One region of the Bacillus sp. FDAARGOS_235 genome, then DNA from elsewhere that is predicted to be linked to it. Evidence: riboswitches for the same ligand, from Rfam matches in the RefSeq annotation. Region 1 holds a riboswitch; each other region holds the start of a gene.
The links. A riboswitch is a leader RNA that binds a small molecule or an ion and turns the genes downstream of it on or off. The one in region 1 is predicted to bind S-adenosylmethionine.

Region 1 (7,463 bases):
GTATAGGAAATATGGCGCCGGGAGGTCAGCATTTTACTAAAGGGTACGTTAAGAAAGATAATGTACTTGAACCTGCACAAAAATTGTCAATGGATTGGTTATACGGTTGCGGCGAGATGTATACGACAGTTGGAGATATGAAGAAATTAGACGAAGCAATTATAAATGGGAAACTTCTTTCTGAACAAAGTATGCAAGCGATGTTTTCACCTTCAGAAGAACGGAAATATGCATTTAGTTTTTATATATACCCAGATTATTTTCATAATCATGGTGTACTATCTGGTTGGAACACTTTCAATAATTTTAATAAAGAAAAAGGGACTTTTGTTATTTTATTTTCAAATGTGAAAAATAGTATGGATGATGATTTTAATAATGAGTTTCGAAAGATGGTAAATGATTTATTAGAACAAAGGGGATGAGAATATGGAAAACAAAATTTTATCAATAGGTTTCATCGGTATTGGTGTAATGGGAAAAAGTATGGTTCGTCATTTAATGCAAGAAGGTCATAAAGTATATGTATATAATAGAACGAAAGCGAAGACAGATTCATTAGTACAAGATGGTGCAAATTGGTGTGATACACCGAAAGAGTTAGTGAAGCAAGTAGATGTTGTAATGACTATGGTTGGATATCCACATGATGTTGAAGAAGTGTACTTTGGAAGTGAAGGGATTATAGAGAATGCAAATGAAGGCACGATAGCCATTGATTTTACGACATCTACACCAACATTGGCAAAACGTATAAATGAAGTTGGTAAAAGAAAGAATGTATTTACGTTAGATGCCCCAGTATCTGGAGGAGATGTTGGTGCTAAAGAAGCAAGACTTGCAATTATGGTCGGTGGAGAGAAAGACATATATGATAGATGTTTACCGTTATTTGAAAAACTAGGAACAAATATTCAGTTACAAGGACCAGCTGGGAGTGGACAACATACGAAAATGTGCAATCAAATTGCAATTGCATCCAACATGATTGGAGTATGTGAAGCTGTTGCTTACGCGAAAAAGGCTGGACTAAATCCAGATAAAGTATTAGAGAGTATTTCAACAGGTGCAGCAGGTAGTTGGTCATTAAATAATTTAGCTCCTCGAATGTTAAAAGGAGACTTTGAGCCAGGGTTTTACGTAAAGCATTTTATGAAAGATATGAAAATCGCTTTAGATGAGGCTGAAAAATTACAATTACCAGTACCAGGTTTAAGCTTGGCGAAAGAATTGTATGAAGAGTTAATTATGGATGGAGAAGAAAATAGCGGAACACAAGTGTTATATAAAAAGTATATAAGGGGGTAAATGAGATGGATCTCCAAAAGTTTGATGAGATGATTGATGCTGTGCAGCGAGCAACTTGTATACAAATCAATGAAAAACAAAAGGAAGCCTTTAAACAAAAATATGATTTTGAACCAAACTTTGAATATGGAAGAGATGAGAAAGGGCATTATGTCATTCGAACTTCAAAAAAGATGTTAGAAGAAATGGAGTTTTATTTGGCATTAAAATATGATCGTGATGGAGTGGATCTTTATATGCAAGCTGAGATTGACGATATATGTCATGTGTCTGTTAGCTATAGTGAAGATGCGTTACATCTACAAGAATTGTTTCAATTTCTAGAAGAAAATAAATAAAAGTCCTCATTTGAGGACTTTTATTTATTTAGGTAAATATATTTCATTTTTATAATTATAAGCTAGAAGCTCGACGGCACCGTTCAACCGGGAACGGGATAACTTGCGCCATGTGGTTAGCGCCAAATTGTTTTGAGCGAGCGTGGCGTAATATATAAAATGCGCACAGAATAGCAACAGGAATAGCGCCGTATAAACCAAAAAATAAAGCGCTTACACAAGAGGCGACAAAACCTAAAACACCAACTTCTAACTCTTCCATAATAGCTCCTAAAATAACAGGAATAGCTCCGCATAAAACTCCTAGTATAAGTGCGATAAGTAAACTCATGATTATCCCCCTCTGTTTGCAATATTATTTTCCTTCTTATTAGTTGTAGTATATCATATATAAAACAGAATTTTCAGAAAAAATTCAAAAAAAGTTCAACAAATGTTCAAAAAGGGTTGAGAAATACACTTGAAAAATCGAGTGGATAGATTGTTTCTTGGAAGAAGAGGAAAGATGCTTTGAATAAATAAAAAATCAGGCCTATTTCATTTTTTGAAATAAGCCTGTTCCATAGGAGGATGTATATATGTAGAGTGAATAAAAGGTTGGAAAAGGGGGTCCAAGTCCTTTTATTCAACTAGCTACCTTAATAGATTGGAACCCAGCCTTCAGTTGTAACAAAAATACGAATAGCTACAACTTGACGATCATCCTGCAAAGTAAAATAATGTCTTGCATTTTCAGGAACAGAGATTAGGTCGCCTGGCTCAAGTTCAACGTCAAAGAATTTTCCATCTTTGCCTTCAATAGCAAAGATGCCATGGCCACTGACAATAAAGCGAACTTCATCATCAGTATGATGGTGTTCTTTTTGGAAATTAATTAATAATTCGTCAAGGTTAGGTGTGCTACTTGAAAGTGAAATTACATCATGCGCTTTATAACCTCGGCGTGCTGAAACATCAGCGATTTCTTTTGAAAAAACAGTTAATATTTCAGCTTTGTTATCATCTGTTAACGAATAATTTTCATTTAAATGAGTAGGAAGTTTAGAAATATTCCATTTCTCATATAAAACGCCTTCCTCTTGTAGAAATTTTGATACTTCCACTTCATTCTCAATGCGAGTATTTACTTCATGAATACGAATTTGCGCCATTAGAAACGCCTCCTTGAATTGATAATAGTTTTATATGAAATTGGAATAAAAACTCATAAGCTTCTAATCTTTTCTTTGCATCAAAGCTATCACGGCCCCATACAGTGATGCCGTGATTTCGAATTAATACTGCTCCCGAATCTCCTTGTATATGTTTTCGGAAGTTTTCCCCAAGTGTTGGGATATGAGCATGGTTTTCGATAATAGGAATGTGAATTGTTGCACCTTCCTCCCAAATATCAAGAGCTTTAATGATTTCTTGATTTTGAAGGGTGACTGTATCGCTATACAAATTTGTGATGACATTGTTATCCGTTGTATGAACATGAAGTACGCACCCGGCATTCGTATTGTTATAAATATGTGTATGCAATATTGTTTCTGCTGAAGGGCGTAATTCAGTCTCTAAAACAGGAACTCCTGCATGATCTACTAATAGAAAATCATCTGGAGTGGTTTTTGTTTTATCTTTACCGCTTGCTGTAATAAGGAAAGTAAGCGGCTCATGACTAACTTTTATAGAAATATTGCCACTTGTTGCTGGAAACCAATTTCGAGTTGTTAATTCTTTTTTAATCTCGCTTAAGTCATACCATTGACGAAACAGTTGTTTCATGATTTCACCTCCAACAAATGTTTTAATTCAGCTTGAACATCGTGAAATGTTTCAAACGGTGTATAAACAATATGATTTTCTTTACACTTTGTAATAAGGAAATCGCGAGCGAATACTTTATCTGCTTGTTTCGCAGCTTGTAAATCAGTAATAGAATCTCCGATTACAATATGGAAATTATTTGTATCACTTAATTTGCGGATTAAAGATGATTTACATAATCCACAATGATTTTGACAGTAATGATCACAAGGGTTAGGCCACTTAACTGTAATGTATTCATTTGAAAAGTCTGTTTCATTACAGTAAATTTGCTCTTTTGGAATGATTCCTTGTAAGAGTGGATAGACGAAGAAATCCATTCCACCTGATACAACGTAAAAAGAAATATTATTTTCATTTACAAATTGTATAAATTCACGAAAGCCACTACGAATTTCGGCAGTTTCTTTTAAAAATTGAATTATATCATCATGCAAATTAGTAGGTAGCAATTGAAATAATTGAGAAACACCTTCTTGAATAGAAAGCTCTTGTGATAAAATTCTTTGCTTTATTTCTTCTGCTTCTGGTGGTGCGAATTTTTCCATAATCGACATAATGTTATCGTTATTTGTAATCGTACCATCGAAATCACAAAATACTTGAATACTCATAATTTCACCTCATAAGAGGGATTTCCCCATATTTGTAGTGCGCTATGCAAATTTATGTCATCTACTTCATGGAGTAGATTACCTTGCAAAGTAGCATCAATTGCAGTGCGGAAAGCCTTTCCACCACCTTGCGCCCCATACGGATGCCCATGTATGCCGCCGCCCGCATTAATAACAACATCTTTACCGAAGTCTCGTAGAATAAAGGGAACGAAACCAGGATGAATGCCAGCAGATGGGACAGAGAAACTTTTCTTGAAAAACGCATCGTCTTCAGTTAGATAGTTTGAAATGTTGAAAGCCTCTTCCTTTTCTAACGCAACACTTCCGTATGGAGACGGGAATAAAGAAAAATCAGCACCAGCATAACGTAGTAGCTTTCCAAGTAATAATGGAGATGAGACCCCATATAGCTTGGATGCTGAATAAGCACCACTTACAGCAGGGTGTGCCATAATAGGAACTGGGATTTCATCATCTTCTGCCAGTGATTGTAGTACATCTAGTCCGTAAGCAAATACATTAAATAATAGAATATCAGCACCAGCCTGCACTGCGCGTTTCGCATTTTCTTTTAAGTCGAAAGTTCGCCCTGTTAAATTTACGGCATATAATGTTTTATGGCCGTATGTTTCATATACGGATTGTAAAACTTCTTTTCCAGATACAATTCGCTTCGCAAGTGGTGTTAAGGAGTTCTCGAATAAAATTTCATCATCTTTTACGATATCCACACCACCAATTGCTTGATCGCGTAATTGAGTTTTTAAGTATCCAATATTTCGTCCAATCATTCCTTTGAAAATGCTCATTAAAAGGGGACGGTTATACACTTGTACACGATTTCGAATACCGTCTATACCGAATTTTGGACCAGGAAAGTGCTTTTTTAATTCGTCTGAAAACGTTAAGTCAATTAATTTCACTTCGCCATCAAGTGATAACTTTCCGAATGTAGTTGTTAAAATCGCTGGTAAATCTGGACTGAAATTTAATAATGGGTATTCGATTTTAATAATCCCACGTTTTACTTTTTTGCGTAGATACGAATTGATATGTTCTTGTTCATCTAATTCCTCAATATGAATGACGTTGCCTTTATGTTGTTTTAATTGTTCTTGTAATAAATGTGGCAAATGAGTCCAAGAGCCAATTGTTAAACCGAGTGCAATTTGTTCAGCCTTTTTGTCTAAGTTAAGTGAATCGTCATGGATTAAATACGTCGCTATAATTCCGCTCATTGTTATAACCTCCTAGTTAAATAAAAAAACCTCTCAGCTAAGGAGAGGTTTTTTTACAACCAGCTCCTTATCTGTCAGCGTAATGCTGCGAGAATTAGCACCGTGTCTACAATTGTAGATCGGTTGCCGGGTTTCGTCGGGCTCGTCCCTCCACCTGCTCTTGATAAGAAGTATTTAGAAATGTTTAAATTTTTAAGATAACTGAATTTTGTCAGATATTTTTCATGTTGTCAACGACTTTTTGAAAAAATTTAATTTATCAATTCGATTAATTGCTTCTCGTAATCGTTCTTCTGTGTGCAAGAGACCAACGCGGACGTATCCTTCACCGTGTTCACCAAATCCAACACCAGGAGCAACTGCAACGTGTGCTTTTTCTAGCAAAATATCAGAAAATTGCTCAGATGTATAGCCTTCTGGTACAGGAAGCCATGCAAAGAAGGATCCGGTTGGGATGTCTACATTCCAACCGATAGAGTGACAAGCTGAAATAAGAGCATTTCTTCGAGATTCGTAACTATTTACAAGATCTACGACGCAAGATTGTGAACTTAATAGCGCTTCGCGGGCAGCGTCTTGAACTGCACCAAAAATACTAACATACATATGATCTTGCAATAGGTTAATTGTTTCGATGACACTTTCATTCCCTATGGCAAAAGCAATACGCCATCCAGCCATATTGAAAGTTTTGGATAATGTGTAAATTTCAATTCCTATATCTTTTGCACCGTCTGCTTGCAAGAAACTAACCGGTTTTTGACCATCAAATCCGATCGCACCGTAAGCAAAATCGTGAACGACTAATATATTATGTTTATTAGCAAAATGAATGGTTTCATCAAAGAAATCTTTTGATACAGTAGCACCAGTAGGATTGTTTGGATAGTTTAAAAACATTAACTTTGCTTGTTTCGCAATAGCGTCATCAATTTTTGTATAATCTGGTAAAAATTTATTTTCGGCAATAAGCGGCATTGTTTCAAATTGTGCTTTTGCTAAAGCAACTCCGGATAAATAATCTGGATAGCCTGGATCGGGAACGAGAATCGTATCACCAGGATTGGTAAAACACATTGGTAATTCTACTAATCCAGCTTTTCCACCAAACAAAATAGCAACTTCAGTTTTTGGATTTACTACTACATCATATTCACGTTGATAGAATGTTGCCACGGCTTCTTTTAAGCTTTCGTGTCCGCGAAATGGCGGATATTTATGATGAATGGTCTTTTCTGCAGCATGTTGTAAAGCTTTTACGATATGCTGCGGTGTTGGTTGATCTGGATTACCTTGACCTAGATTAATAACATCGTGACCAGCCGCAACGACTTTGTTAACTTTTGCAACAAGTGAAGCGAAAAATTGTGTTGGCAATGATGTTACTATCTCAGAAGGTTGAAATAATTTCATACTTTCCACCTCTTTTGAAAGTTGTTACAATTCTAGTGACAAATGATATAATCTTTCCAGTATTTTGTAAAGAGAAAATTAAGAATGGGGCTGAAAAAATGAAAGTCGCATGTATTCAAATGGATATTGTATTTGGAGATGTAGAAAAAAATATGGAGAACGCTAAAAACAAAATAAGCGAAGCGATGAAGGAAAGACCAGATGTTATCGTCTTACCAGAACTATGGACAACAGGATATGATTTAACGAGGCTTTCTGAAATTGCAGATAGAGATGGATTAGAAACGAAAGAAAGGTTGAAAGAATGGTCGAAGCAATATGGTGTACATATTGTTGGTGGTTCTATAGCAAAGCAAACAGAGCAAGGGGTTACCAATACAATGTATGTCGTAAACAACGAAGGAGATCTAGTCAATGAATATAGTAAAGTACATTTATTTCAGCTTATGGATGAACACAAATATTTAATGGCGGGTAATAAAACAGGTGAATTTAAACTAGATGATATCGAGTGCGCTGGCACAATTTGCTATGATATTCGTTTTCCAGAATGGATGCGCGTTCATACTGCTAAAGGGGCAAAAGTTTTCTTCGTTGTAGCAGAATGGCCATTAGTTCGTTTAGCACATTGGCGTTTGCTATTGCAAGCAAGAGCAGTTGAAAATCAATGTTATGTTGTTGCATGCAATAGGTCAGGAAAGGATCCGAATAATGAGTTTGCAGGTCATTCTCTAATTGTG
Region 2 (7,463 bases), 1.2 Mb from region 1:
TATCCCCTCAATAATAGCACTATAATATTGATCATTTACGTGTGGCAATAAAACGCCAATTACATTCGTTTTTCCTTTCACTAAATGAATCGCGTTCACATTTTGCGTATAATTCAATTCCTCTATAATCGCTAAAATTTCTTTTCGTTTCTGTTCATTCACGTATGGATGATTATTTAGTACACGCGAAACGGTTGAAACCGATACCCCGGCAAGTTCAGCAATCTTTCTTATATTCGTCATCTCATTTTCCCCTTCCCCTCAAAAATTTTCACTTGACCTGGTAAGCTTTCCACAATATATCCTTTCCTAGCAAATACATTTAGAAAGGATATGCAACTATGCTTCGATTCAAATTAGAATATATATTTTTCATTGGCGGTTTACTCATTCTTGCCATCGGTATTAATATGATGACGACAATTACTTCCTTTGGACTTAGCCCTTACGATTCCTTCTTTATTGCACTATATCAAAATTTCGGGATAAGTATTGGTTTTTGGATTTTCATGATTAACTTTGCTTTTACACTTATCGTACTCTTTTGGAATAAAAAACAAATTACAATCGGCACAATTGTAACGATGATTCTTATTTCTCTTTTTGTTGACTGGATTGGTTCCATTACAATTATTATGGACGCTATCCGCTCTCTTCCAAAATATATAACACTTATTTGTGGAAATCTATTTGTCGGAGCTGGCATTGGCCTTTATGTCTCAACAAACCTTTGCGCAGCACCTCAAGAAGCTTTCGTTTTAACAGTTGCTGAGAAGAGAAAATGGACGTTTAGAAAAACAGAGATTTCATTGGCTTTTCTATTTTTAACATTAAGCTTCTTATTAGATGGACCCATCTATTTTGGAACAATTATCTTATCCTTTACAACAGGTTGGATCATTCAAGCATTTATTCAAATTGGTACGCAGATTTTAAATAAAAAAGAGCCTATTAAGCAAGCTGCTTAATAGGCTCTTTTTTATTTTATCCCGTTATTTGTGGGCAGTAAAACTTCCACCTCAAAGTCCAGCAAAGGCAAAGAAGTTAGGCGGGAGATAACTTCCCCTAAATGCCCGATTGGTGAAGACTAATGATCAACTTAGGATGGACACCCCGTTTCACTTTATGATAAGAGATACTACTTAGCATCCCCTTCAATTCGATAATTTGCTTTCACGCAATCAATTTCTTCATACCCTTGCAATGTATGTAGAATGTACTCGTAATCCGCAAGAGAAGCACGATGCGTTACAATTACAATTTCTGCTTTCCCTTTCTCTTCAAGCGGCATTTGAATAATTTTCTCAAAGCTAACTCCGCGCTCAGAGAACAATGAAGTAATTTTTGCAAATACACCAATTTCATCTTTTACATGCAGTCTTAAAAACTTTTTCACGACAATTTCGTCTGGCTCTTTTAATACTTTTTGATATTGCGGGACTACAGCACTATTTCCTGTTACCCCTAGTCTAATATTTTGCATCACAGCAACCAAATCCGAAACAACCGCTGTTGCTGTCGGTAAGCTTCCTGCTCCCGGCCCATAAAACATCGTTTCTCCTACCGCTTCACCGTACACATACACAGCATTATATTCATTTTGCACTGCCGCAAGAGGATGTGTATTGGGAAGTAAAGTCGGTTCAACTGTAACCTCTAATTTTTCGCCATCTCTCTTTGCAAGACCAATTAATTTAATTGTATAACCTAAGCTCTTACTATATTCAATATCTTCTTCTGTAATAGAAGTAATTCCTTTTACTTTCACATCTCCAAGCTCTACGTTTGTAGAGAAACCGAGAGTAGCTAAAATCGTCATTTTTCTTGCCGCGTCTAAACCTTCTACATCTGATGTTGGATCTGCTTCTGCAAATCCAAGTTGTTGGGCTTCTTTTAACACGTCGTTATATGCTCTCCCTTCATCTGACATTTTCGTCAAAATAAAATTTGTCGTTCCATTTACAATTCCCATTACTTTCGTAATAAGATCTGAAGAAAGTCCTTCTACGATGCTTCGCAAAATCGGGATTCCTCCAGCTACACTTGCTTCATAAAACAAATCAGCCTTATTATCCTTTGCTACTGCTAATAGTTCCGCTCCGTGTAACGCCATTAAATCTTTATTTGCAGTCACAACGTGCTTCCCACTTTGTAAAGCTTGTAAAATATATGCCTTTGCATCATCAATGCCACCCATCACTTCGATGACAACATCAATATTTGGATTATCTAAAATTTCATTTGCATTTTGTGTTAATAGAGTAGAAGGTACCTCTACCTCTCTCTCTTTCTCAATGTTTTGCACCAATACTTTCGTTACCTTCACTGGACAACCTACTTGGTGTATAAGTCGCTCTTGATGATCTGTAATAATACGAACTACACCGCTACCAACTGTCCCAAGACCTAATAGACCAACCTGAATTTCTTTCATAATACTGTCCACCCCTCAAAAATTGTGTTTAGATGAAATTATATGAGTAAAAAATCTGAAAAACAATGTATTTTGAACATTCGGAAAAATAAAGAGTAATCCTTACAAAGAAAACGTTGCCACGTGTTACACAATCTTTTTTTACAATACATAAGGGGTTTCTTGATACACGTAATAATTCAACCAATTAGAGAATAATAAATTCCCATGACTCCTCCACCTAACAAGCGGCTTTTCATCTGGATTATTATGTTTAAAATAATTTTTTGGCACGTCAATATTTAACCCTTTGTCACGATCTCGTTCATATTCTTGTTTTAACGTCTCACAACTATATTCACTATGTCCGAGGGCGAAAACTTGCCTTCCTTCTTGCCCAATAACAAGGTGAACACCAGCTTCTTCAGAGTTTGCTAACAACGTTAATTCTTTCACCCCTCTAATATCACTCTCTCGTACTTCTGTATGACGGGAATGCGGGGCAAAAAACAACTCATCAAACCCCTGTAACAGTTTCACATGTTGCTCACAGACTTCATGTTCAAATACGCCGAACATTTTTTCCTTAAGGGGATACTTCGGAACGCCGTAATGATGATACAAACCAGCCTGTGCCCCCCAGCAAATATGAAGCGTGGATGTTACATTCGTTTTTGAATACTCCATAATACGTTTAAGCTCTTCCCAATAATCTACTTCTTCAAAAGAAAGAGTTTCAACTGGTGCTCCTGTAATAATGAGCCCATCAAATTTTTCATTTTCAATATCACGAAACGTTTTATAAAAGCTTGTTAAATGGTCCTGCGCTACATTACGAGACAGATGTGATTCCATATGAAGCAAATGAACATCTAATTGCAACGGTGTATTTCCAATTAATCGAAGTAATTGTGCCTCTGTGTCTTGCTTCGTTGGCATTAAATTTAATATAGCAATTTTCAATGCCCGAATATCTTGTGTTTCTGCTCGTTCCTTCGTCATTACAAAAATATTTTCTTTTTGCAATACTTTACGAGCTGGTAAGTCTTTATCAATTATGATCGGCATGTTGTTTGCCTCCGACTAATGCCGCTTCTAAATCTGCAATAATATCAGAAACATCTTCTATACCAACCGATAAACGAATTAAATCAGATGTAACACCAGCTAAACGCTGATCTTCAGCACTTAATTGTCTATGCGTCGTACTAGCAGGATGTATAACACAAGTTCTTGCATCAGCTACATGCGTTACGAGAGTCGCTAGTTTTACATTTGCGATAAATTCTTTTGCTGCTTCTAATCCACCTTTAATACCGAAAATTAAAACTCCACTAGCACCTTTTTTCAAATACTTTTGTGCTAACGAGTAATTTTCATTACTATCTAACCCCGGATAATTCACCCATTCAATACGTTCATGGTTAGCAAGCCACTTGGCAACTGCGAGAGCATTTTCGCTATGACGCTCCATTCGTAAATGCAGTGTTTCTAAGCCTATATTGCTAATATACGCATTGAATGGGCTCATACAATTTCCATAGTCTCTTAACAGCTGAACACGTGCTTTCACAATATAAGCTGCTGCCCCGAAGTTTTGAACATAGCTTACGCCGTGATAACTTGGATCTGGTTCAACAAGCTCAGGATATTTCCCTTTTGTCCAATCAAAATTTCCTCCGTCAATTACAATGCCACCTAAAGAGCTTGCATGCCCATCAATATATTTCGTCGTAGAATGAACAATAATATTTGCTCCATGTTCGAACGCTTGGCATAAATAAGGAGTCGCTAATGTGTTATCAACGATAAAAGGTACTTCCAGCTCCTTGGCTGCATCTGAAAATTCTTTGAAATTTAAAACGTTCATTGCTGGATTTCCTAACGATTCTGCATAGATGAGTTTCGTCTTATCATTAGCAAGTGCCACAATTTCATCTGCTGCTAAATTTGGATTAAAGAACGTAACATCAATGCCAAGCTTACGTAAACTTACTCCAAATAAATTAAACGTCCCCCCGTAAACTGTTGAAGAACAAAGAAGATGATCTCCACTACTACAAATATTTAAAACTGCTAGCATAATGGCTGCCTGCCCAGAAGCTGTTGCAACCGCTCCTACACCGCCTTCTAAATCTGATAACTTCTGCTCGAATGCAGCTAGAGTAGGATTGCCAATACGCGTATATATATATCCTTCTGCCTCTAAATTAAATAGTGCTGCTAAATCATCCGACGTATCGTATTTATACGTTGTACTTTGATAAAGCGGCAAAACACGTGGTTCACCATTCTTTGGTGTATAGCCACCTTGCACACAAATCGTTCCTTTTCCCCATGATTCTCCCATCTCTCATTCTCCTTTCTTTTATACAAAATAAAAAACTGCCCCTTTCCTGAAAATAAGAAAGGAGCAGTTTGAAAACACGCTCTAAAGGCTCTTTCTTATCTCTCAGGATTATTACCTGCAGGATTTGGCACAATTCCGTTATACGGCTGTTGCCAAGGTTTCATCGGGCCTGTCCCTCCACCTTTTCTTGATAAGACTATGCAATTACCGTTGATTTTATAGCAATAATTTCCTAATGTCAATCGATTTTTCCGAATGTTCTAAAATAAACGTTAACAGTTTTTATAGAAAGCAACAAAAGAAATATATTCCATTCTATTTCAAAAAAGACCTTTAAAAAACTCAAATCAATCTATAAAATTAAATAAGTAACTTAAACTATAAATTCAAAAAATCGCCCTACATGTTGAATAAGCAATCCTCTCAAAAAGATACTATACATATTCAATCCATTTCACACTAACATCTGCAACCTTTTCCTACTAAAACTTGCATAACGGAGGTATAACATGACAAATACAAAAGACATGCATTATATAATCGTCTTATATGGCATTCTTCTAGGATCCATAGTAGGCGCTACAGTCTGGCTATTTTTAGTTACGATAAATATCGGGATCCATTTTATTTGGGGTTATTTACCTAGCGTTTTCTCTTCCCCCCCTTATTACACCCTTTGCGTAACCACAATCGGCGGGATTCTTGTTGGTTTATCACAAAAATACTTTGGTACATATCCACGTCTTATGCCAGAGGTTATGGATGAATATAAAAAAACAGGTAGGATTGAATACCGTTTTGTCCATCAAGCTACTTTAACTGCGATTATTGTCTTAATATTTGGGGCTAGTCTCGGTCCAGAAGCCGCACTTGTTGGAATTATTGGCGGACTTTGCACATGGGTTGGTGATCGCTTTAAATTTGCTTTAAAGGGAATGAATGAACTAACAGAGGTTGGAATTGGTGCTACTTTAAGTGTCATTTTTAATGCACCATTATTCGGTTACTTGGCCCCAAATGAAAATGAGAGTGAGCAAATTAACGAATTTTCTAAAGGAAAAAAAGCAATAGTATACTTAACTACTACTTTTGCAGGTTTTTCTGTTTATTTACTACTGAGTAAACTCGATAATCGAGGATCCTTTATTGTTGATTTTGGAGAAGGTTCACTTTCTTTCAATGAATGGATCGCATTTCTCCCGCTTGCTAGTATTGGTGCTATAATTGGTTTCTTTTACTTCAAATTAGAATTCATATTAGAGAAGTTAATTCATCCTTTTACAAAGTACAAAATTACACTTGGAATTATCGGTGGTATTTTATTAGGAATTGTAGGCACTTTTCTTCCGTACACATTATTTTCAGGGGAACATCAATTAAAAGAATTAGTTGTTGAATGGGGGCATTTATCCTTTTGGATACTACTTCTTTCAGGAGTTTTAAAGCTATGCATTACTGCCGTTTGTTTAAATACGGGGTGGCGTGGTGGACATATTTTCCCAATTATATTTTCAGGGTCAAGTATTGGATACGCTATAGCTTCTATTCTTCCTATAGATCCAGTAGCATCTGTGGCCATCGTAACGACAGCGATTTCGAGCTATGCGTTACGAAAGCCAATAGCTATAACTTTGCTATTACTTATGTTTTTCCCGCTTAATTTACTATTACCAATGCTCGGGGCAGCAGCGATTGGTAATGCATTTCCGCTTCCTAAACGGAACGAAACTACAAATTAATAAAAGTAGGCAGTAGGGACAAAAATTCCACTGCCTATTTTTGTTACACATGCCGCTTCAATAGAGCGTATAAATCTTCAAAACTATGCACTTCATATGTTGGCACAATCTCGCTATCATTTAATTTCTTTTCTGGATTAAACCAACAAGTATCAATTCCCGCTACATATCCACCTTTAATATCGGCGCTTAATGAATCCCCAATAATAAGCCCTTCCTCAGAAGCAAAGTTAGGAATCCGTTCAAAAACATAATCAAAATACTCTTTCATCGGCTTTTGAAAACCTGTATCTTCAGAAACAAAAATACCTTTAAACAATGAATGTAACCCTGCATTGCGTAAACGTTTATCTTGCGTCTTAGAAACGCCGTTTGTCACTATATATAAATCATACTCATTTTGAATTTGATTTATAAATTCAAATGCACCTTGTATGAGTTGATTTCCTTCTTCTAAGTAGCTACGGTAATTATTTTCGAATAATATCCCATCTACTTCTTCCCCGTACTCTTTGAATAAAATGGAAAACCGTGTATTTACAACTTCATCGCGGTTGATTTCGCCTTTTTCAAAAACATCCCAAAGACCTTTATTAACTTTTTTATAACGCGCTTCAACCTCACTAGTTAGAGGAATCCCTTTCTCCTCAAAAAGCATACGTAATGCCACTTTCTCCGTCTTCTGGAAATCTAACAGTGTATCATCTACATCAAACAACAATGTTTTATATTTTTTCATAAACCCCTCACACTCTCTTTTCTACAAAAACAAATTTAAGTAAATCGTATCATTCTTTCTTGTAAAAATAATAGGCGATATCTCATACTAAATATGAGGTGAAAATATGAAAGTCAGCAAAAACAACGAAGAAATTTCTCATTACATGCAAACTTACAATCTCCACACTCTTTTTTCTTTTGATGTCTTACCGTATGCTGAGCTACATTCCTTTCAAAAGAA
Region 3 (7,463 bases), 2.1 Mb from region 1:
TGTATATAAAGGACTTAGACATACTGGATTTATTATGTTGCTTATTTTTGGTGGTGTATTTTTATTTCGTTTGCTCATGCATGATGAAATGTTATTAGATCAGCTTATTGGTTTTAGTATAGGAATGGTAATGATTATTTCATCAGTGTTCATTCAAAAGTATAGTAAAGAATTACAGGTAAATGAGAAATATTAAAGGTTTCTAACCTCTTTTAATTAGTTTGGTCGTAGAGGAGGTTTTCATTTCTTCTATTATTTATGTATTTAATAATGGAATGGGAGAGCTGATGATAGCAATCTTCTTAGGTGTTATAGCAATAGCGAACGGTCTTCTGCTCCTTGCGTTGAAAGTAGTTCGTGTGATTGTTGCAAAAGGAAAGTAGCGCATCGAATTCGATGCGCTACTTTTTATCCCGCTATTTGCCCGTAAAAGCCTTCACTTTATTTACGCTTCTTTTTAATAAATGAAAAGGCTAAAGCAGCAATTAAAATACTGCCTTTAATGATATCTTGTGCATAATAAGGAACGTTCATCATTGTAAGGCCGTTTAATATGATCCCGATTAATACGGAACCAAGAAATGTTCCGATGACATTTGGTTTCTTAGCACCGAACATTGCATAACCGATATAGGCAGCGGCAACTGCATCCATTAATAATGGGGCGCCAGCTGAAACTTGTCCTGTGCCAACGCGGCTACATAGAATAATTCCGCCAATAGAGGCAAGTAAACCGCTAATCATATAGGCATATACACGGTAACGATCAGTAGGAATACCAGCTAGTCTAGCAGCTTCTCGATTCCCACCTGTCATATAAAAGAAACGACCGTACGTTGTTTTTTCTAAAAATACATATGCAATCAAAACGACAATAAGCATGATAATGACAGGGACTGGAATTCCTAAGACAGAACCTTGACCGATAAATAAAAAGGATGGAATAAAATGTCCTTTGGCACCAGACATTCCTTCATAAATAGAAGATCCTTTTGAAAATGTTAAGTGTAGTCCATTCACGATATACATAATACTTAATGTAGCTAGTAAATCTGGTAGTTTAATTCGGATAACGAGTAGTGCATTTAATAATCCAACTAATAGCCCACAAAGAATAGGAACAAGGAGTGTGACTAATAGTTCTTGTCGATATAAAACGAGACAGGAAGCGGCTGCAATGGTTGCTAAACTAGCGGTAGAGCCGACTGATAAATCAAACCCATCTACAATTAATGTAAAGGTAACACCAATTGCAAGTAACGTTACGATAGAAATGGAGCGTAAAATATCACTAATATTGTTGTACGTTAAAAAAGAATCGTTGACGATAGAGAAGAAAATTGTAACACCTATAATGATAGCAATCGTACTAAATTGATAAAAAAGATGAGTAGGTAAATATAGTTTCTTAGTTTTTGTTTTATGAACGAGATTCAATGGAATAACTCCCTTCAGATAAATGTAAAAGCTGTTCAGGAGATAGTTCGTTTGGTAAGTATTCACCTACAAATTCTCCGTTTGCCAGTATAAGAATGCGATCAGCGATATGTAGTGCTTCATCTTGTTCTCCTGTGAAGTAAATTACGGAACTCCCGTTTTCAGTAATGTTACGAATGAATTGAAAAATGTCTTGTTTTGCAGCTATGTCTACACCTTTAGTTGGCTCGTCTAAAAGAAAGAGATTCGGTTTGAATCCATGCCACTTTGCAATCGAGACTTTTTGTTGATTTCCACCGCTAAGTGAATGAATAAAGGCTTTTGGGTCATTCGGTGAAATGCTGAAAGAAGAAATTGCCGCAGTAGCATTATTTAATTCGGTTTGTTTTCGTCTCCAACCTGATTGGTGTAAATTCGTGTGGCTTATAATATCTTCCGAAAGAAATACGCCTTGTTTTCTTCTTTCTTCTGGTACAAGTGCGATTTTCGCTTTAATCGCATCTCGCGGTGTTTTAATCGTTATATTTTGACCGTTTATTTCTGCGTGATAAGTATGATGAGCACCAAATAACGTTTCAGCAAGTGTTGTTTTGCCACTGCCAATTAATCCGTATATCACAACAGTTTCACCTTTCCGTACGGTGAGAGAAAGGGGAGAATGGTTTTTGTGTAATGGAAGTTCTTGTACTTTAAAGAATTCTTCGTTCCCTCGTTTTGGTGCTGCATTAATAGGAAGTGTAAGTTGTTTTCCAGTCATCGATTCTACAATTTGTTGATCTGTAACCTTTGTAATCGCATCAGAAAGTGCGACTTTACCATTATGTAATACAGTTACATCATCCGCGAAATTTCGAATCTCTGATAAACGATGAGAAATTAAGATGATGCCAATTCCTTTTGATGTTAAATCTTTTAATAGTTGCCCGAAGGTTTCAATTTCTTTCGGTCCAAGAGAAGAAGTAGGCTCATCTAATAAAAGATAATTTGTATTGTTGGATAAAGCTCTTGCGATAAGAAGTAATTGTTTTTCATGTAATGAGCAGTTTGAAACATCTTCAAAAATATTTAAATCAGCCTGTACAGTTTGCAAATGTTGTTTAGCGAGTGCGACTAATTTTGACTTTGAAAATAGTACTTTATTTTGCATTGCTAAATGATCGATAAGTACATTTTCTAATACAGATAATCCCGGAATAAGTCCGTGGTCTACTTCTTGTGTTACGAAAGAAATACCGTGCTTTTTTGCATCGCGTGGCGAAGGAAAGGAAACAGACTGATTATCAATTTTTATATCGCCAGCAACTGGTTGAATTTCACCAGTTGCTATTTTCAGTAGAGTACTTTTCCCAGCACCGTTCATTCCTAGTAGGGCATGAACTTTTCCTTTTTGAATATGGATAGAAACATCTTCTAGAACAGGTGTAGCGGCATGATAAGAATGTGTAATGTTTTGAAGAGAGAATGTCATCATTTTTTCTCCTTCTCTAATTTTTTCATCCAAGGAGAATACGCATCTTTCGAGTCTCCCCAACCGTTTATATGTTTTGATAATTGATCCATTGTTATATTTTCTTTTGGTAAACTATTTTTCTTTACTAAATAAGGTTCTAGTGAATAAATATCTGGCGTTTGTTCACCGGCAATTTTTTTGTATAAGAATCGTACTTGAACTTTCCCTACTTCAGCTGGATCCGTTGCAGCCGTAGCAGACCAAGGTGAGTTTTCTTTTTGCATAAGTTGTAAATCTTCATTACTTAAGTCAATGCTGTATACTTTTATATCTGTACGACCAGCTTGTTCAAGTGCTTTAACAGCTCCTTTAGCAAACTCATCCCACGAAGCGAAAATGGCTTGTAAATCTCCTTCTTTCGGATATTTTTTTAGTAAAGCTTCTACTTGTGTTTGTGTATCAAGTGGTGTGTTATTACTAGCAGTACCGAATCGCGCAACTTCTTTTATATTTGGATACCGTTTATAAAAAGCATCAATGATAACGTTACGACGTTCCATTGGAGCAAATCCGCCAACCCATACGACTGCGATATTTCCTTGTCCATTCAAATCTTCTGCTAACGTTTTTAATGATTTCCATGCAAGACTATAGTCATCTTGATCAATAATCGTTACACCTGGTAAGCGTAGATCGTTATCAAACGCGACTACGGGAATGTTCGCCTGTAACGCTTTTTCTACCCCAGGTTTTAATGCTTCAGATCGGCCATGATCAATTAAAATACCATCCACTTTTGAATTAATAGCAGTATCTAAATTTGCAGCCATTTTTGCTAAATCGTTATCAGAATTGTAGACTTGTACACTACCGCCAAATAGCTCGACTTGTTTTTTGACGCCCTCAATATATTGAGAGGAAAAAGTTCCGATAGACATTTGCATAATTAATGCGATTTTTAATGGCTTTTTTATTTGCTTTGGAATTTCTGTTTGTAAATGATTTTCAACTGTTGTAGTTACTTTTTTCACCGTTTGTTGCTTTTGTGAAGAGATAGCATCTTGTTCATTTGTACAAGCCGTCAATGTAAGTAATAGAAAAATAAGTACGATGGAACACAATTTTTTCATAAAAAAATCCCTCCTAAACTAAGAAGAGAGGGGAGGGAGTGAAAATAAAAAACGCCTTTTCATATAGAAAAGACGTCTTATCATATTACTCTTATCTTTCAACACAACGTGTTGTAAGAATTAGCACCGTGCCCATAAATGGGTCGGTTGCCGGGCTTCGTAGGGCTCATCCCTCCACCTGCTCTTGATAAGACATCGAATATTTAACTATTTTGAATTATTCCATGATTCTGTACAGTTGTCAAATGTTTTTTGAAAATAAAAAATCCCTCAGAAAGAGGGATTTTAATGTGGTAAGAATATCAATTGATAAGCGAACAAGATTCCGAATACATACACAAGTGGGTGAACAGAACGGAATTTACCTTTTGCCACTTTCATAAGTGGGTATGAAATAAATCCAAGTGCGATACCTGTTGCGATACTTGATGTAAGTGGCATGCTTAAGATTACTAAGAATGCTGGGAATGCTTCATCAAATGAATCCCAATCGATGTGGCGAACTGAACCCATCATAAGACTACCAACGATAATTAGTGATGGTGCAGTAATAGCTGATACACCAGATACAGCGCTCACTAATGGTCCAAAGAAAGCTGCTAATGCGAATAGAACAGCTACTGTAACTGTTGTTAAACCAGTACGGCCACCAGCTGCAACACCAGCAGAAGATTCAATGTAAGCTGTTGATGGTGTTGTTCCGAACATAGAACCGATTGTTGCTGAGAATGAGTCAGATAGAAGAGCTCGTCCTGCTTTTGGAAGCTTTCCGTCTTTCATAAATCCACCTTGTTGCGCAACGCCAAGTAGTGTACCTGTTGTATCGAATAGTGTAACAAGGAAGAATGAGAATACAACGCCGTATAATCCGTAGTTAATTACATCAGATACAGCAGTAATTGGATTTGATACGATAATACCTTCTGGTAATCCAGGCATTGATGTAACACCGTTTGAGAACGTTAATTGTCCTGTGAAGAAAGCGATAAGACCAGTTAATAGCATGCCGATAAATAGCGCACCATTTACATTTAAAGACATAAGGACAATTGTAATTCCAAGTCCAGCTAATGCTAGTAGAACTGGAGCAGAGTGAAGATCACCAAGTCCAACTAAGTTTGCATCGTTTTTTGTAACGATACCTGTTAAACGTAAACCGATAAAGGCGATAAATAGTCCGATACCAGCAGTAATTGCGTGTTTTAAGTTTTCAGGAATGGCTTCCATTAATTTTGTACGGAAAGATGTGAATGATAACAAAATTAAAATCATACCTGCTACGAATACAGCAGAGAATGCAATTGCGAAAGTCATGCCTTCATGAGCTTTTACAACAGAGTAAGAGAAGTAAGCATTTAATCCCATACCTGGTGCAATTGCGATTGGTAAGTTTGTAAAGATCGCCATAAATAATGTTCCGACAACAGCAGCGATAATTGTTGCTGTAAATGCTTGTTCAAATGGAACACCTGCATCCCCAAGGATGACAGGGTTTACGACAATGATATATGCCATTGTTAAGAAGGTAATAATACCTGCCATAATTTCAGTTTTAATAGAAGTTTTATGTTTTGAAAGGTTAAACATATAAACATCCTTTCTGTTTACGAATAATTTTCACAACAGTTATATATAATATTCGTTTTTTAACTATTTTGCAATAGTTTTGTATAAAAAGTTTACAACAATTCATATTTTGTGTCTTAAATTCGAATATTAATCGTAAAACTATGTGTGAATTGTAATTTTTTATTGTGCACATGATAAGGAAAAGGAGCTGAAGGAAGTTATGCCACAGCAAAAAAGCTTTTTAACAATGCCAGCCCAACATCAAAATAAACAGCCTGGTATTGAATCATTAATGAATCCACTTCCGCAGTTTGAAGATCCCAATTATAAGGGAAGTGAAAAGTTAAAGGGGAAGAATGTGTTAATTACAGGGGGAGATAGCGGGATTGGACGAGCTGTTTCCATCGCTTTTGCAAAAGAGGGTGCAAATATTGCAATTGCTTATTTAGATGAGGAGGAGGATGCGAATGAGACGAAACAACGTGTTGAAAAAGAAGGTGTAAAGTGTGTATTACTACCGGGAGATTTAAGTAATGAACAACATTGTAAAGATATTGTGGAAGAGACTGTTTCGCAGTTAGGTGGTTTAAATATTGTTGTGAATAACGTCGCACAGCAATATCCGCAGCAAGGACTAGAATATATTACAGCAGAACAGCTAGAAAAAACATTCCGTATTAATATTTTTTCTTATTTTCACGTTACGAAAGCAGCACTTTCTCACTTCAAACAAGGGGATGTCATTATAAATACGGCGTCTATCGTTGCATATGAAGGAAATGAAACTTTAATTGATTATTCTGCAACGAAAGGAGCTATCGTTGCTTTTACAAGATCTCTCTCTCAATCGTTAGTGCAAAAAGGAATTCGTGTAAATGGTGTTGCGCCAGGCCCGATTTGGACACCTCTTATTCCATCGAGCTTTGGTGAGAAGAAAGTGTCACAGTTTGGAAGCAATGTTCCGATGCAAAGACCTGGTCAGCCATATGAATTAGCACCAGCATACGTATACTTAGCATCGGACGATTCATCTTATGTTACGGGGCAAATGATACATGTAAACGGAGGCGTTATCGTAAATGGATAGTTTTCATTTATAAGAGCAAAGTAAAGCTAATTGCATTTATTATGATGTTAGTGCTAGGGAGGATTTAGATGAAAAAAGTATTGTTTATCGTAATCCTATTTTTCTGCCTACCAGCTAGCGTTTTTGCTAATACAGATCATTTAATATTAGTTAATCTTACGACGAATCAGCTGTCTTTCTTTGAAGAAGGAAACTATACGAGAACGTTTCCGATAACGACTGGAAGAGATCGTACACCTACGCCAGAAGGTAATTTTTGTATTATAACTAAATATAAAAATAAAGAATACCATCGAAAAAAGATACGTGGTGGTGCACCAAACAACCCTCTCGGTACGAGGTGGCTTGGACTAGATAAAAAGGAATATGCGATTCACGGGACAAATCGGGAATGGACGATTGGAAGTAGGGAATCAAATGGTTGTATTCGCATGCATGACAAGGATATACAATGGTTATATGACCGAGTACAATTACAAACAAAAGTAATCATTTCTCGTTTTCATATGAGTCCGGAATATGAGGCAAATACACTTGGTTATCGTGTTGTGAGTTGGAATGGTCGTAAAGTAGAAGAAGAGCAAATAGGAATACTTACGTTAGTAGATCGCGCGGATATATATTGGCAAGAACCGAATGGGCAGTTAACAAAAGTGAAAACGGTATTGCCGAATGAAAGATATACGGTGTACTCAAAACGAAAAAATGGAATATATTATATAGGAAACAATTTGTATATTGTAGATGAAACAGGAGAAAAAATTCGTTACGAGCAAATTCCTACTTCGAC
Region 4 (7,463 bases), 1.4 Mb from region 1:
TTAGGTGTTCCAACTGGTATTGATTTACCGAACGAAACAGCTGGACAAATTGGTAAAAAAGATAATCAACCTGGTTTCTTACTAGACTACTCGATTGGACAGTATGATACGTATACACCACTTCAGCTTGTACAGTATATTTCGACTATCGCAAACGGCGGTTATCGAATGAAACCACAAATTGTTCAAGAGATTAGAGAACAAACCGCTCAAAAGGATGAAATCGGTAAAGTGATGCATGCAATAGAACCTGTTGTTTTAAATAGAATTGATATGAAAGAAGAATATATCAATCAAGTAAAAGAAGGGTTTAGAAGAGTATTCCAAGAAGGGGATGGAACGGGAGTAAGGGCGTTCCAAAAAGCACCGTATAAACCAGCTGGCAAAACAGGAACTGCACAGACTGTATACGGTGGAGAAAGTGATATTGGGAGAAATGAGAAAGGCGATCGTAGAGAATGCTATAATTTAACATTAGCAGGATATGCGCCATATGATGATCCAGAAGTAGCATTTTCCGTTGTAGTACCATGGGTTATAAATGATAAGTCTGGTATTAACTCTGATATTGGGAAAGAAGTTTTAGATGCTTATTTTGATTTGAAAAATAAGCGATTAACTGGCGAAGCACCAAAAACTTATGACTCTAAAGAGAATTAATATATACGAAACGTCTCTAGCATTTATATGAACTAGAGGCGTTTTTACATACGAATAGGTTAGAAATGAGGTATATATGAAGCAATTAATTCTAAAAGATTGGAGAAAAATATGCAGCTATATTTTAATTATAATAGGCATTCTTTTTATTAATAAGTCATTTTTATTTTGTATGGTAGAAGGAATTTCAATGCAACCTACTTTGAATGAAAATAATCGAATACTAGTTAATAAGGCTAGTATCTATTTTTCTTCTTTTCATCATGGTGATGTTGTAATAATAAAAAAAGAAGACGAGCCTACATACTACGTGAAACGAATTATTGGATTACCAGGGGATAACGTACAAGTAAGAAACGATGTGGTATATATTAACGGCAAAAAACGAGATGAGTTGTATATACAGTTAGATATGTCACAAGTATCAAATCGTTTTTCAAACTTTAGAGAAATGAAAGTTCCCACGCATAAATTATTTGTGTTAGGTGATAATCGAAATCATAGTAAAGATAGTAGGAATACGCTTGGACTAATTGATGAGTCAAATATAATAGGTAAAGTAAAAATGGTATATTATCCATTTGATCAAATAAAATGGTTAAAATAATTCTATTAACTATTCACGTTTTATAAAATAATTCATATATTGATAGCATAGGACAAGCAGAAAAGCTTATCCTAACCTCACAGAACACTCCTTATCACAGTTAGGCATCTACTTATGTAGATGCCTTTTCCGATGAATAATAATTATTTATCAACCTAAAGTAGTAAGCAAATTGGGACTATTAGGGGAAGATTGCTTGTAATAATTACAGTACGATTAATAAGAACATTGAATTGTAAGGAGTGAGAAATACGTGTTGAATATTTTAATAGTTAATTTTCCTGCAGAGGGACATGTAAATCCTACATTAAGTTTAGTAAAGGCTTTTACTGAAAGAGGAGATAAGGTACACTATATTACAACGGAAAACTTTAAGGAAAGGCTTGAAGTTTTGGGAGCTATTGTACATACTCATCCGGATTTATTAAAGGAGATTTCTATTGATAATGAAACTTCCTATGGATTAACAACTTTCTTTCATGTACATGTTCAAACTTCTTTATATATATTAGAAATTACGAAAGAATTATGTAAAAGCATAAATTTTGATTTCGTAGTTTATGATATATTTGGTGCCGGAGAGTTAGTAAAGGAATATTTACAAGTTCCAGGCATAGTTTCCTCTCCTATATTTTTAATTCCACCAGAAGTATTGGAAACCTTACCTTTTCATCCAAATGCAGAAAAACAATTCCAACCCGATGAACTCTCTGAAAAATTACTGTATCAAATGGAACATGAATTTGGAGTAAAGCCCAAAAATCATCTTCAATTTATGCAAAATAAGGGAGACATTAGTCTCGTGTATACAAGTCGTTATTTTCAACCTAATAGCGATTCGTTCGGAGAAAAGAATGTTTTTATTGGGCCGAGTATGATAAAGCGCAAAACAAATATAAAGTTTCCACTTGAATTGCTTTCAAAAAAGAAAGTTATTTATATTTCAATGGGAACACTTCTTGAAGGGCTCGAACCATTCTTTAATACTTGTATTGATGCTTTTTCAAATTTCGAAGGGATTGTAGTAATGGCGATCGGTGATAGAAATGATATTTCAAAAATTAAGCAAGCTCCAGACAATTTTATTATATCCCCTTACGTACCTCAATCAGAAATATTAAGTGAAGCAAATGTTTTTATTACACATGGTGGAATGAATAGTGTACACGATGCAATTCATTACAATGTCCCATTTGTGATAATACCGCATGATAAAGATCAACCAATGATAGCGCAAAGATTAACTGAACTTGAGGCAGCACATAGATTATTGAAAGAGCATGTTAATGTGCAAACTTTAAAAGAGGCGGTAACAGACGTTCTTTCAAATGAAAAGTATAAACATGGCATTCGAAAACTGAATGAAAGTTTTTTAGGGTGTGGTGGTTCCAAAAGAGCCATTGCAGTTATTGATGCTCTTTTAAATAAATAGTTCGGACAATATACAAGCATAGAGGCTCTACCTTTATGCTTGTATATTATTATCCAGCAAATTGTACAGCAGTATTTGCATGTAAAAAAGCAGTATCAAAAACAGGAACAGTAAGGTCATTTTGGGAAATAAGTAATGGTATTTCAGTACAGCCTAGTAATATACCTTCCGCACCGTTTTGAATTAATGAATTGGTAATTTGTATTAGTTTCTCTCTTGAAGTTTCTGAAATAATGCCTCTACTTAATTCGTTTAATATGACGTGATGGATAAAAGTTCTTTCTTCGTCATTTGGGATAAGTGTCTCAATGTTATATTTTGCTAGTCGTGATGTATAAAAATCTTGTTCCATCGTTTGTTTCGTTCCTAATAGTCCGATACGTTTTATATTCTGTTCTACCATTTCTTTAGCACTTACATCACCGATATGAAGAAGTGGAATTGATATTGCTTGTTCTACTTCCTCAGCAAATAAATGGACTGTATTTGAACACATTAATAAACATTCCGCCCCGGACTTTTCAACCTTTTTAGCAACTGTGACTAATTCGTTTTTTACTTCTTCATATTGATGGTTTTGTAATAAAGTAGTTACTTCTCCAAAATCCATACTATATAAAACGAGCTTCGCATTTTGATCGTATTGAGAGAGTGTTAGCGTATTAATATGTTTATAGTATAGTGATGTAGATTCCCAGCTTAACCCACCAATTAAACCAATTACTTTCATCATACATTCCCCCTTGTAACAATTTCGAATCCATTATTTCATAATTCCGATAAGAATACAATGATTTAAATACACTATTTAATAAAAAATAAAAATAATTAGAAAAGTGTTGAAATTTATCTTTCTTAGTGCCATAATACGAATTACAAATTAATACTTATCCAGAGAGGTGGAGGGAACGGCCCTAAGAAACCTCAGCAACCCCTATGTGCATTCATAGGAAGGTGCTAATTCCGCAGAGGACACGATGTGTTTTTTGAAAGATAAGAGGATTCTTGCACGTGAAAGAAAATGACCTCTTATGTAAGAGGTCATTTTTTGTTGTATAGAAAGGGAGTGTCGATGCATAATTCATTATTAAAATAAATATAGAGTAATGAAAGCTGACTAATTTGAGAGGAGAATTGAAATGAACAAATTATCAACAAAGTTAGTAGTAGCAATCGGAATCGGAGCAGCTTTATATGGGATATTAGGACTTTGGGGATTTACTATTGCACCAAATACATTTATTAAACCTGGATTAGCTATATTAACCATTTTTGGAGCGTTATTTGGTCCAGTAGCAGGACTGTTAATAGGACTTATCGGTCATACCGTAACAGATACGATCTCTGGTGGGGGGATTTGGTGGGGCTGGGTTCTGAGCTCAGGAATTATTGGTTTTGCGATGGGGCTCATTCAAAAAAGAGGTGGGTTTAATGTGAAAAATGGGTCGTTTAGTAAGGGAGATATTTCTTATTTAGCAATTACTGGTTTAGTAGGTATTGTCATTGCTATTATATTTGCTGGGGTATTCGATATTATCGTGATGGGAGAACCGTTTGACAAAATTGTTATACAAGTATTAGGGGCAACCATTGCTGATGTTATTATTTTCTTAGTTCTTGGATTACCGATTACAATTGGCCTAGCAAAATCGAATAAAAAACATACACATTTAAAAATTGAAAAGTAGGGATGTTAACATGCAACCAATTATTTCGTTTGAAGAATTCAGCTTTCAATATAAGCATGCTGCGCAGCCTACTTTGAAAGATATTACATTTCATATCAACCCTGGAGAAAAAGTACTAATTGCTGGACGAAGCGGTTCTGGGAAGTCGACATTAGCTCATTGTATTAATGGGCTAATCCCATTTTCGTATGAAGGGATTAGTGCTGGTAACGTATTAATTGCTGGTAAAGACCCGAGGAAAGGCAGTATTTTTGAACAGAGTAAGCATGTAGGAACAATATTACAAGATCAAGATGCTCAGTTTATTGGCCTTACAGTAGAAGAAGATGTCGCTTTTTATTTAGAAAATGAATGTGTAAATCAAGATGATATGAAAAAGAGTGTTGCAGACTCATTAACAAAGGTAAAGATGCATACTTTTCGTAAACAAAGTCCGCATGAATTATCAGGAGGACAAAAACAAACGGTTTCTCTTGCAGGTCTCTTAACAACAAATGCGGATATATTATTGTTCGATGAACCTTTAGCAAACTTAGATCCGCTAAGCGCCATACATACGATAGAACTTATGAAAGATATACATGCACAAACTAATAAAACAATTGTAATTATTGAACATCGAATAGAAGAAATATTAAAATTGGATTTAGATAAAATGATTTTAATTGATGAAGGTAAAGTCATTACGGTAGGGACTTCGGAAGAAATATTAGCATCAAATATATTGCCTCGTATTGGCTTAAGGGAGCCGATTTATATTGAAGCATTAAAGAGATTACATTTTGATAGTAATAATGCCGTAATATATCCACTGGAAAAAATTCAAAAGGAAAAAATTAGTGGCGTTTTAAAAGAATGGATGGAGAAGCAAGTTTTTTTTAAAGATGCTACTAAAAATAAAGAATTATTAAGAGTAGAGAATTTATCATTTTCCTATCCTAATAGACAAAGAGTATTGAAAAATATAAATTTTTCGATAAGCAAAGGAGAACTTATCGCTCTTTTAGGACACAATGGAGCTGGAAAATCAACATTAGCTCACAGTCTTATTGGTATAAATAAAACAAGTAATGCAGGGATTTTATTAGATGGAGAAAATATTAGTTCTTGGTCTATTCGTAAGCGTGGGGAGATGATCTCTTATGTGATGCAAAATCCAAATCATATGATTACACAACCTACTGTTTTAGAAGAGGTTTCATTCACATTAAAATTAAAAAAGTTTTCTAAGAAAGAAGTTAACTATAGAGCTGAAGAATCATTAAAAATCTGTGGTTTATATCCATTTCGTAATTGGCCAATTCAGGCATTAAGCTATGGGCAGAAAAAGAGATTAACTATCGCATCTGTATTAACAACAAATCCTAAACTTATCATATTAGATGAACCGACGGCTGGACAAGATTATTATCATTATAAACAGTTTATGTCATTTATTAGAAACCTGGCTAAAAAGGGAATATCCTTTATTTTCATAACACACGATATGAATCTAGCATTAGAATATGCAGACCGAGCGGTAGTTCTACATGAGGGAGAAATCATTGCGGATAATACTGCAACTACTGTATTAGGACATAAAGAAACGTTACAAAGAGCCAATCTAAGAGAGAGTTCTTTATTCGAGCTTGTTACATTTAGTGAAATTTCATGTCCAGAAAAGTTTATGGAACTTTATTGCGATGTTAGTAGGAGGGAGGAAAATGCATAATACGTATTTTCGTCGTATGGATGGGGCTGTGAAATTAGTTTTGTTTATATTTTGTATGACGCTTACTTTTATGTTTTTTGATTTTCGCATATTACTAATTTTATTTATGTTTGGATGTATCGGACTCTTACTTGCTAAAATTCCACTTCGTAAAATTTTACTTATTTTTACTGTTATATTTACATTTAGTTTATTAAACACTGTTATGATTTTATTAATTACACCGACTCATGGATCTGAATTAACTGGATCGTATACTTCGTTTTTACATATTGGTTATGCAACAATTACATATGAAACATTATTTTATGCAGTTACACTTTCATTAAAATATTTTACGTTGTTACCATTTACACTTATCTTTATTTACACGACAGATCCAAGTGAATTTGTAAGTGGCTTAAGTAAACTTGGTATTCATTATAAGATTACATATGCAATAAATATTGCACTACGTTATATACCTGATATTCAGTCCGAATATAAAATTATTAAACATGCGCAAGAAGCGAGAGGAGTAGCTTTTGAAAAAGGGGAAGCGAGCTTATGGATTCGTATGAAAAACCGTATTTTAATTTTCTGGCCGCTAATCATTCATTCTCTAGAAAGAATCGATACCGTTTCAAATGCAATGGATTTAAGAGGGTTTGGAAAGAAGGATAAACGTACGTGGTTCTATACAAGTAAAGCGGAAAGTGGTGATTTCATTGCTTTATTTACAGGTGTTTTTATTTTAATGGTTGCAGTATATTTAAAACTAAATGTATTTCAAAACTTTTGGTATCCATTTTAAAGCACTCGCAATCGAGTGCTTTTACTTATTTTTAAGTAGACATGCTCAAAAAAGGGATATATACATAATGTATAATACGAACCAGTTAAAATGATCAACTACCTATTAGTTTTCAAACCAAAAGGAGGAAAAAATATGAGTTACGGTGGTTCTTGTGGTTTTGGTGGAGGTTTCGCTTTATTAGTTGTGTTATTCATTTTATTAATAATTGTAGGATGCAGCTGTTGGGGCGGAGGATACTAATTTTTAATTAGTCTTCACAAATGTAAACTTAAAAAACATAGAAGATACTTATGTATCGAGACAAAGAAAAAAGGAGCTATTATGCTCCTTTTTTCTTTGTTATATATTTTTATCTTTTGGGAATGTAATCGTTAAAGCCGTTCCTTTACTAACGGTACTTTGGATTTTTAAATTACCATGCATCGTTTCAATAATTTTAACAGCAACCATCGTACCTAAACCAGTACCTTTTGATTTTGTACTAAAATAAGGTTCGCCAAACCTGTTAATTTGCTCTTGTGACATTCCAATTCCGCTATCTTCAATTCGTATTATAACTTTATTATTGC

Region 2: another riboswitch for S-adenosylmethionine. It lies ahead of A6J74_RS17460 (bifunctional O-acetylhomoserine aminocarboxypropyltransferase/cysteine synthase); the one in region 1 lies ahead of mtnW (2,3-diketo-5-methylthiopentyl-1-phosphate enolase).
Region 3: another riboswitch for S-adenosylmethionine. It lies ahead of A6J74_RS12985 (sugar ABC transporter substrate-binding protein); the one in region 1 lies ahead of mtnW (2,3-diketo-5-methylthiopentyl-1-phosphate enolase).
Region 4: another riboswitch for S-adenosylmethionine. It lies ahead of A6J74_RS03510 (ECF-type riboflavin transporter substrate-binding protein); the one in region 1 lies ahead of mtnW (2,3-diketo-5-methylthiopentyl-1-phosphate enolase).

Annotation. Positions count from the first base shown of each region.
Region 1 is NZ_CP020437.2:4,255,661-4,263,123, forward strand. It holds gene A6J74_RS24330 (serine hydrolase domain-containing protein) at 1-425, shown strand, start outside; gene A6J74_RS24335 (NAD(P)-dependent oxidoreductase) at 430-1,308, shown strand; gene A6J74_RS24340 (DUF3909 family protein) at 1,314-1,646, shown strand; gene A6J74_RS24345 (hypothetical protein) at 1,702-1,977, opposite strand; gene A6J74_RS24350 (1,2-dihydroxy-3-keto-5-methylthiopentene dioxygenase) at 2,285-2,797, opposite strand; gene A6J74_RS24355 (methylthioribulose 1-phosphate dehydratase) at 2,775-3,413, opposite strand; gene A6J74_RS24360 (2-hydroxy-3-keto-5-methylthiopentenyl-1-phosphate phosphatase) at 3,410-4,069, opposite strand; gene mtnW (2,3-diketo-5-methylthiopentyl-1-phosphate enolase) at 4,066-5,310, opposite strand; SAM riboswitch class I at 5,375-5,480, opposite strand; gene A6J74_RS24370 (pyridoxal phosphate-dependent aminotransferase) at 5,533-6,723, opposite strand; gene A6J74_RS24375 (carbon-nitrogen family hydrolase) at 6,738-7,463, shown strand, end outside.
Region 2 is NZ_CP020437.2:3,013,659-3,021,121, reverse strand. It holds gene A6J74_RS17480 (LacI family DNA-binding transcriptional regulator) at 1-243, opposite strand, end outside; gene A6J74_RS17475 (YczE/YyaS/YitT family protein) at 342-968, shown strand; gene A6J74_RS17470 (homoserine dehydrogenase) at 1,139-2,434, opposite strand; gene metA (homoserine O-acetyltransferase MetA) at 2,576-3,481, opposite strand; gene A6J74_RS17460 (bifunctional O-acetylhomoserine aminocarboxypropyltransferase/cysteine synthase) at 3,465-4,763, opposite strand; SAM riboswitch class I at 4,856-4,960, opposite strand; gene A6J74_RS17455 (chloride channel protein) at 5,273-6,502, shown strand; gene A6J74_RS17450 (YjjG family noncanonical pyrimidine nucleotidase) at 6,546-7,241, opposite strand; gene A6J74_RS17445 (transcriptional regulator YeiL) at 7,348-7,463, shown strand, end outside.
Region 3 is NZ_CP020437.2:2,148,012-2,155,474, reverse strand. It holds gene A6J74_RS13000 (hypothetical protein) at 1-196, shown strand, start outside; gene A6J74_RS12995 (ABC transporter permease) at 442-1,437, opposite strand; gene A6J74_RS12990 (sugar ABC transporter ATP-binding protein) at 1,421-2,908, opposite strand; gene A6J74_RS12985 (sugar ABC transporter substrate-binding protein) at 2,905-4,017, opposite strand; SAM riboswitch class I at 4,106-4,211, opposite strand; gene A6J74_RS12980 (NCS2 family permease) at 4,303-5,604, opposite strand; gene A6J74_RS12975 (SDR family oxidoreductase) at 5,807-6,673, shown strand; gene A6J74_RS12970 (L,D-transpeptidase) at 6,742-7,463, shown strand, end outside.
Region 4 is NZ_CP020437.2:360,759-368,221, reverse strand. It holds gene A6J74_RS03530 (peptidoglycan D,D-transpeptidase FtsI family protein) at 1-660, shown strand, start outside; gene lepB (signal peptidase I) at 737-1,267, shown strand; gene A6J74_RS03520 (macrolide family glycosyltransferase) at 1,521-2,699, shown strand; gene A6J74_RS03515 (aspartate/glutamate racemase family protein) at 2,749-3,432, opposite strand; SAM riboswitch class I at 3,584-3,699, shown strand; gene A6J74_RS03510 (ECF-type riboflavin transporter substrate-binding protein) at 3,839-4,387, shown strand; gene A6J74_RS03505 (ABC transporter ATP-binding protein) at 4,398-6,098, shown strand; gene A6J74_RS03500 (energy-coupling factor transporter transmembrane component T family protein) at 6,091-6,891, shown strand; gene A6J74_RS03495 (YjcZ family sporulation protein) at 7,027-7,134, shown strand; gene A6J74_RS03490 (sensor histidine kinase) at 7,234-7,463, opposite strand, start outside.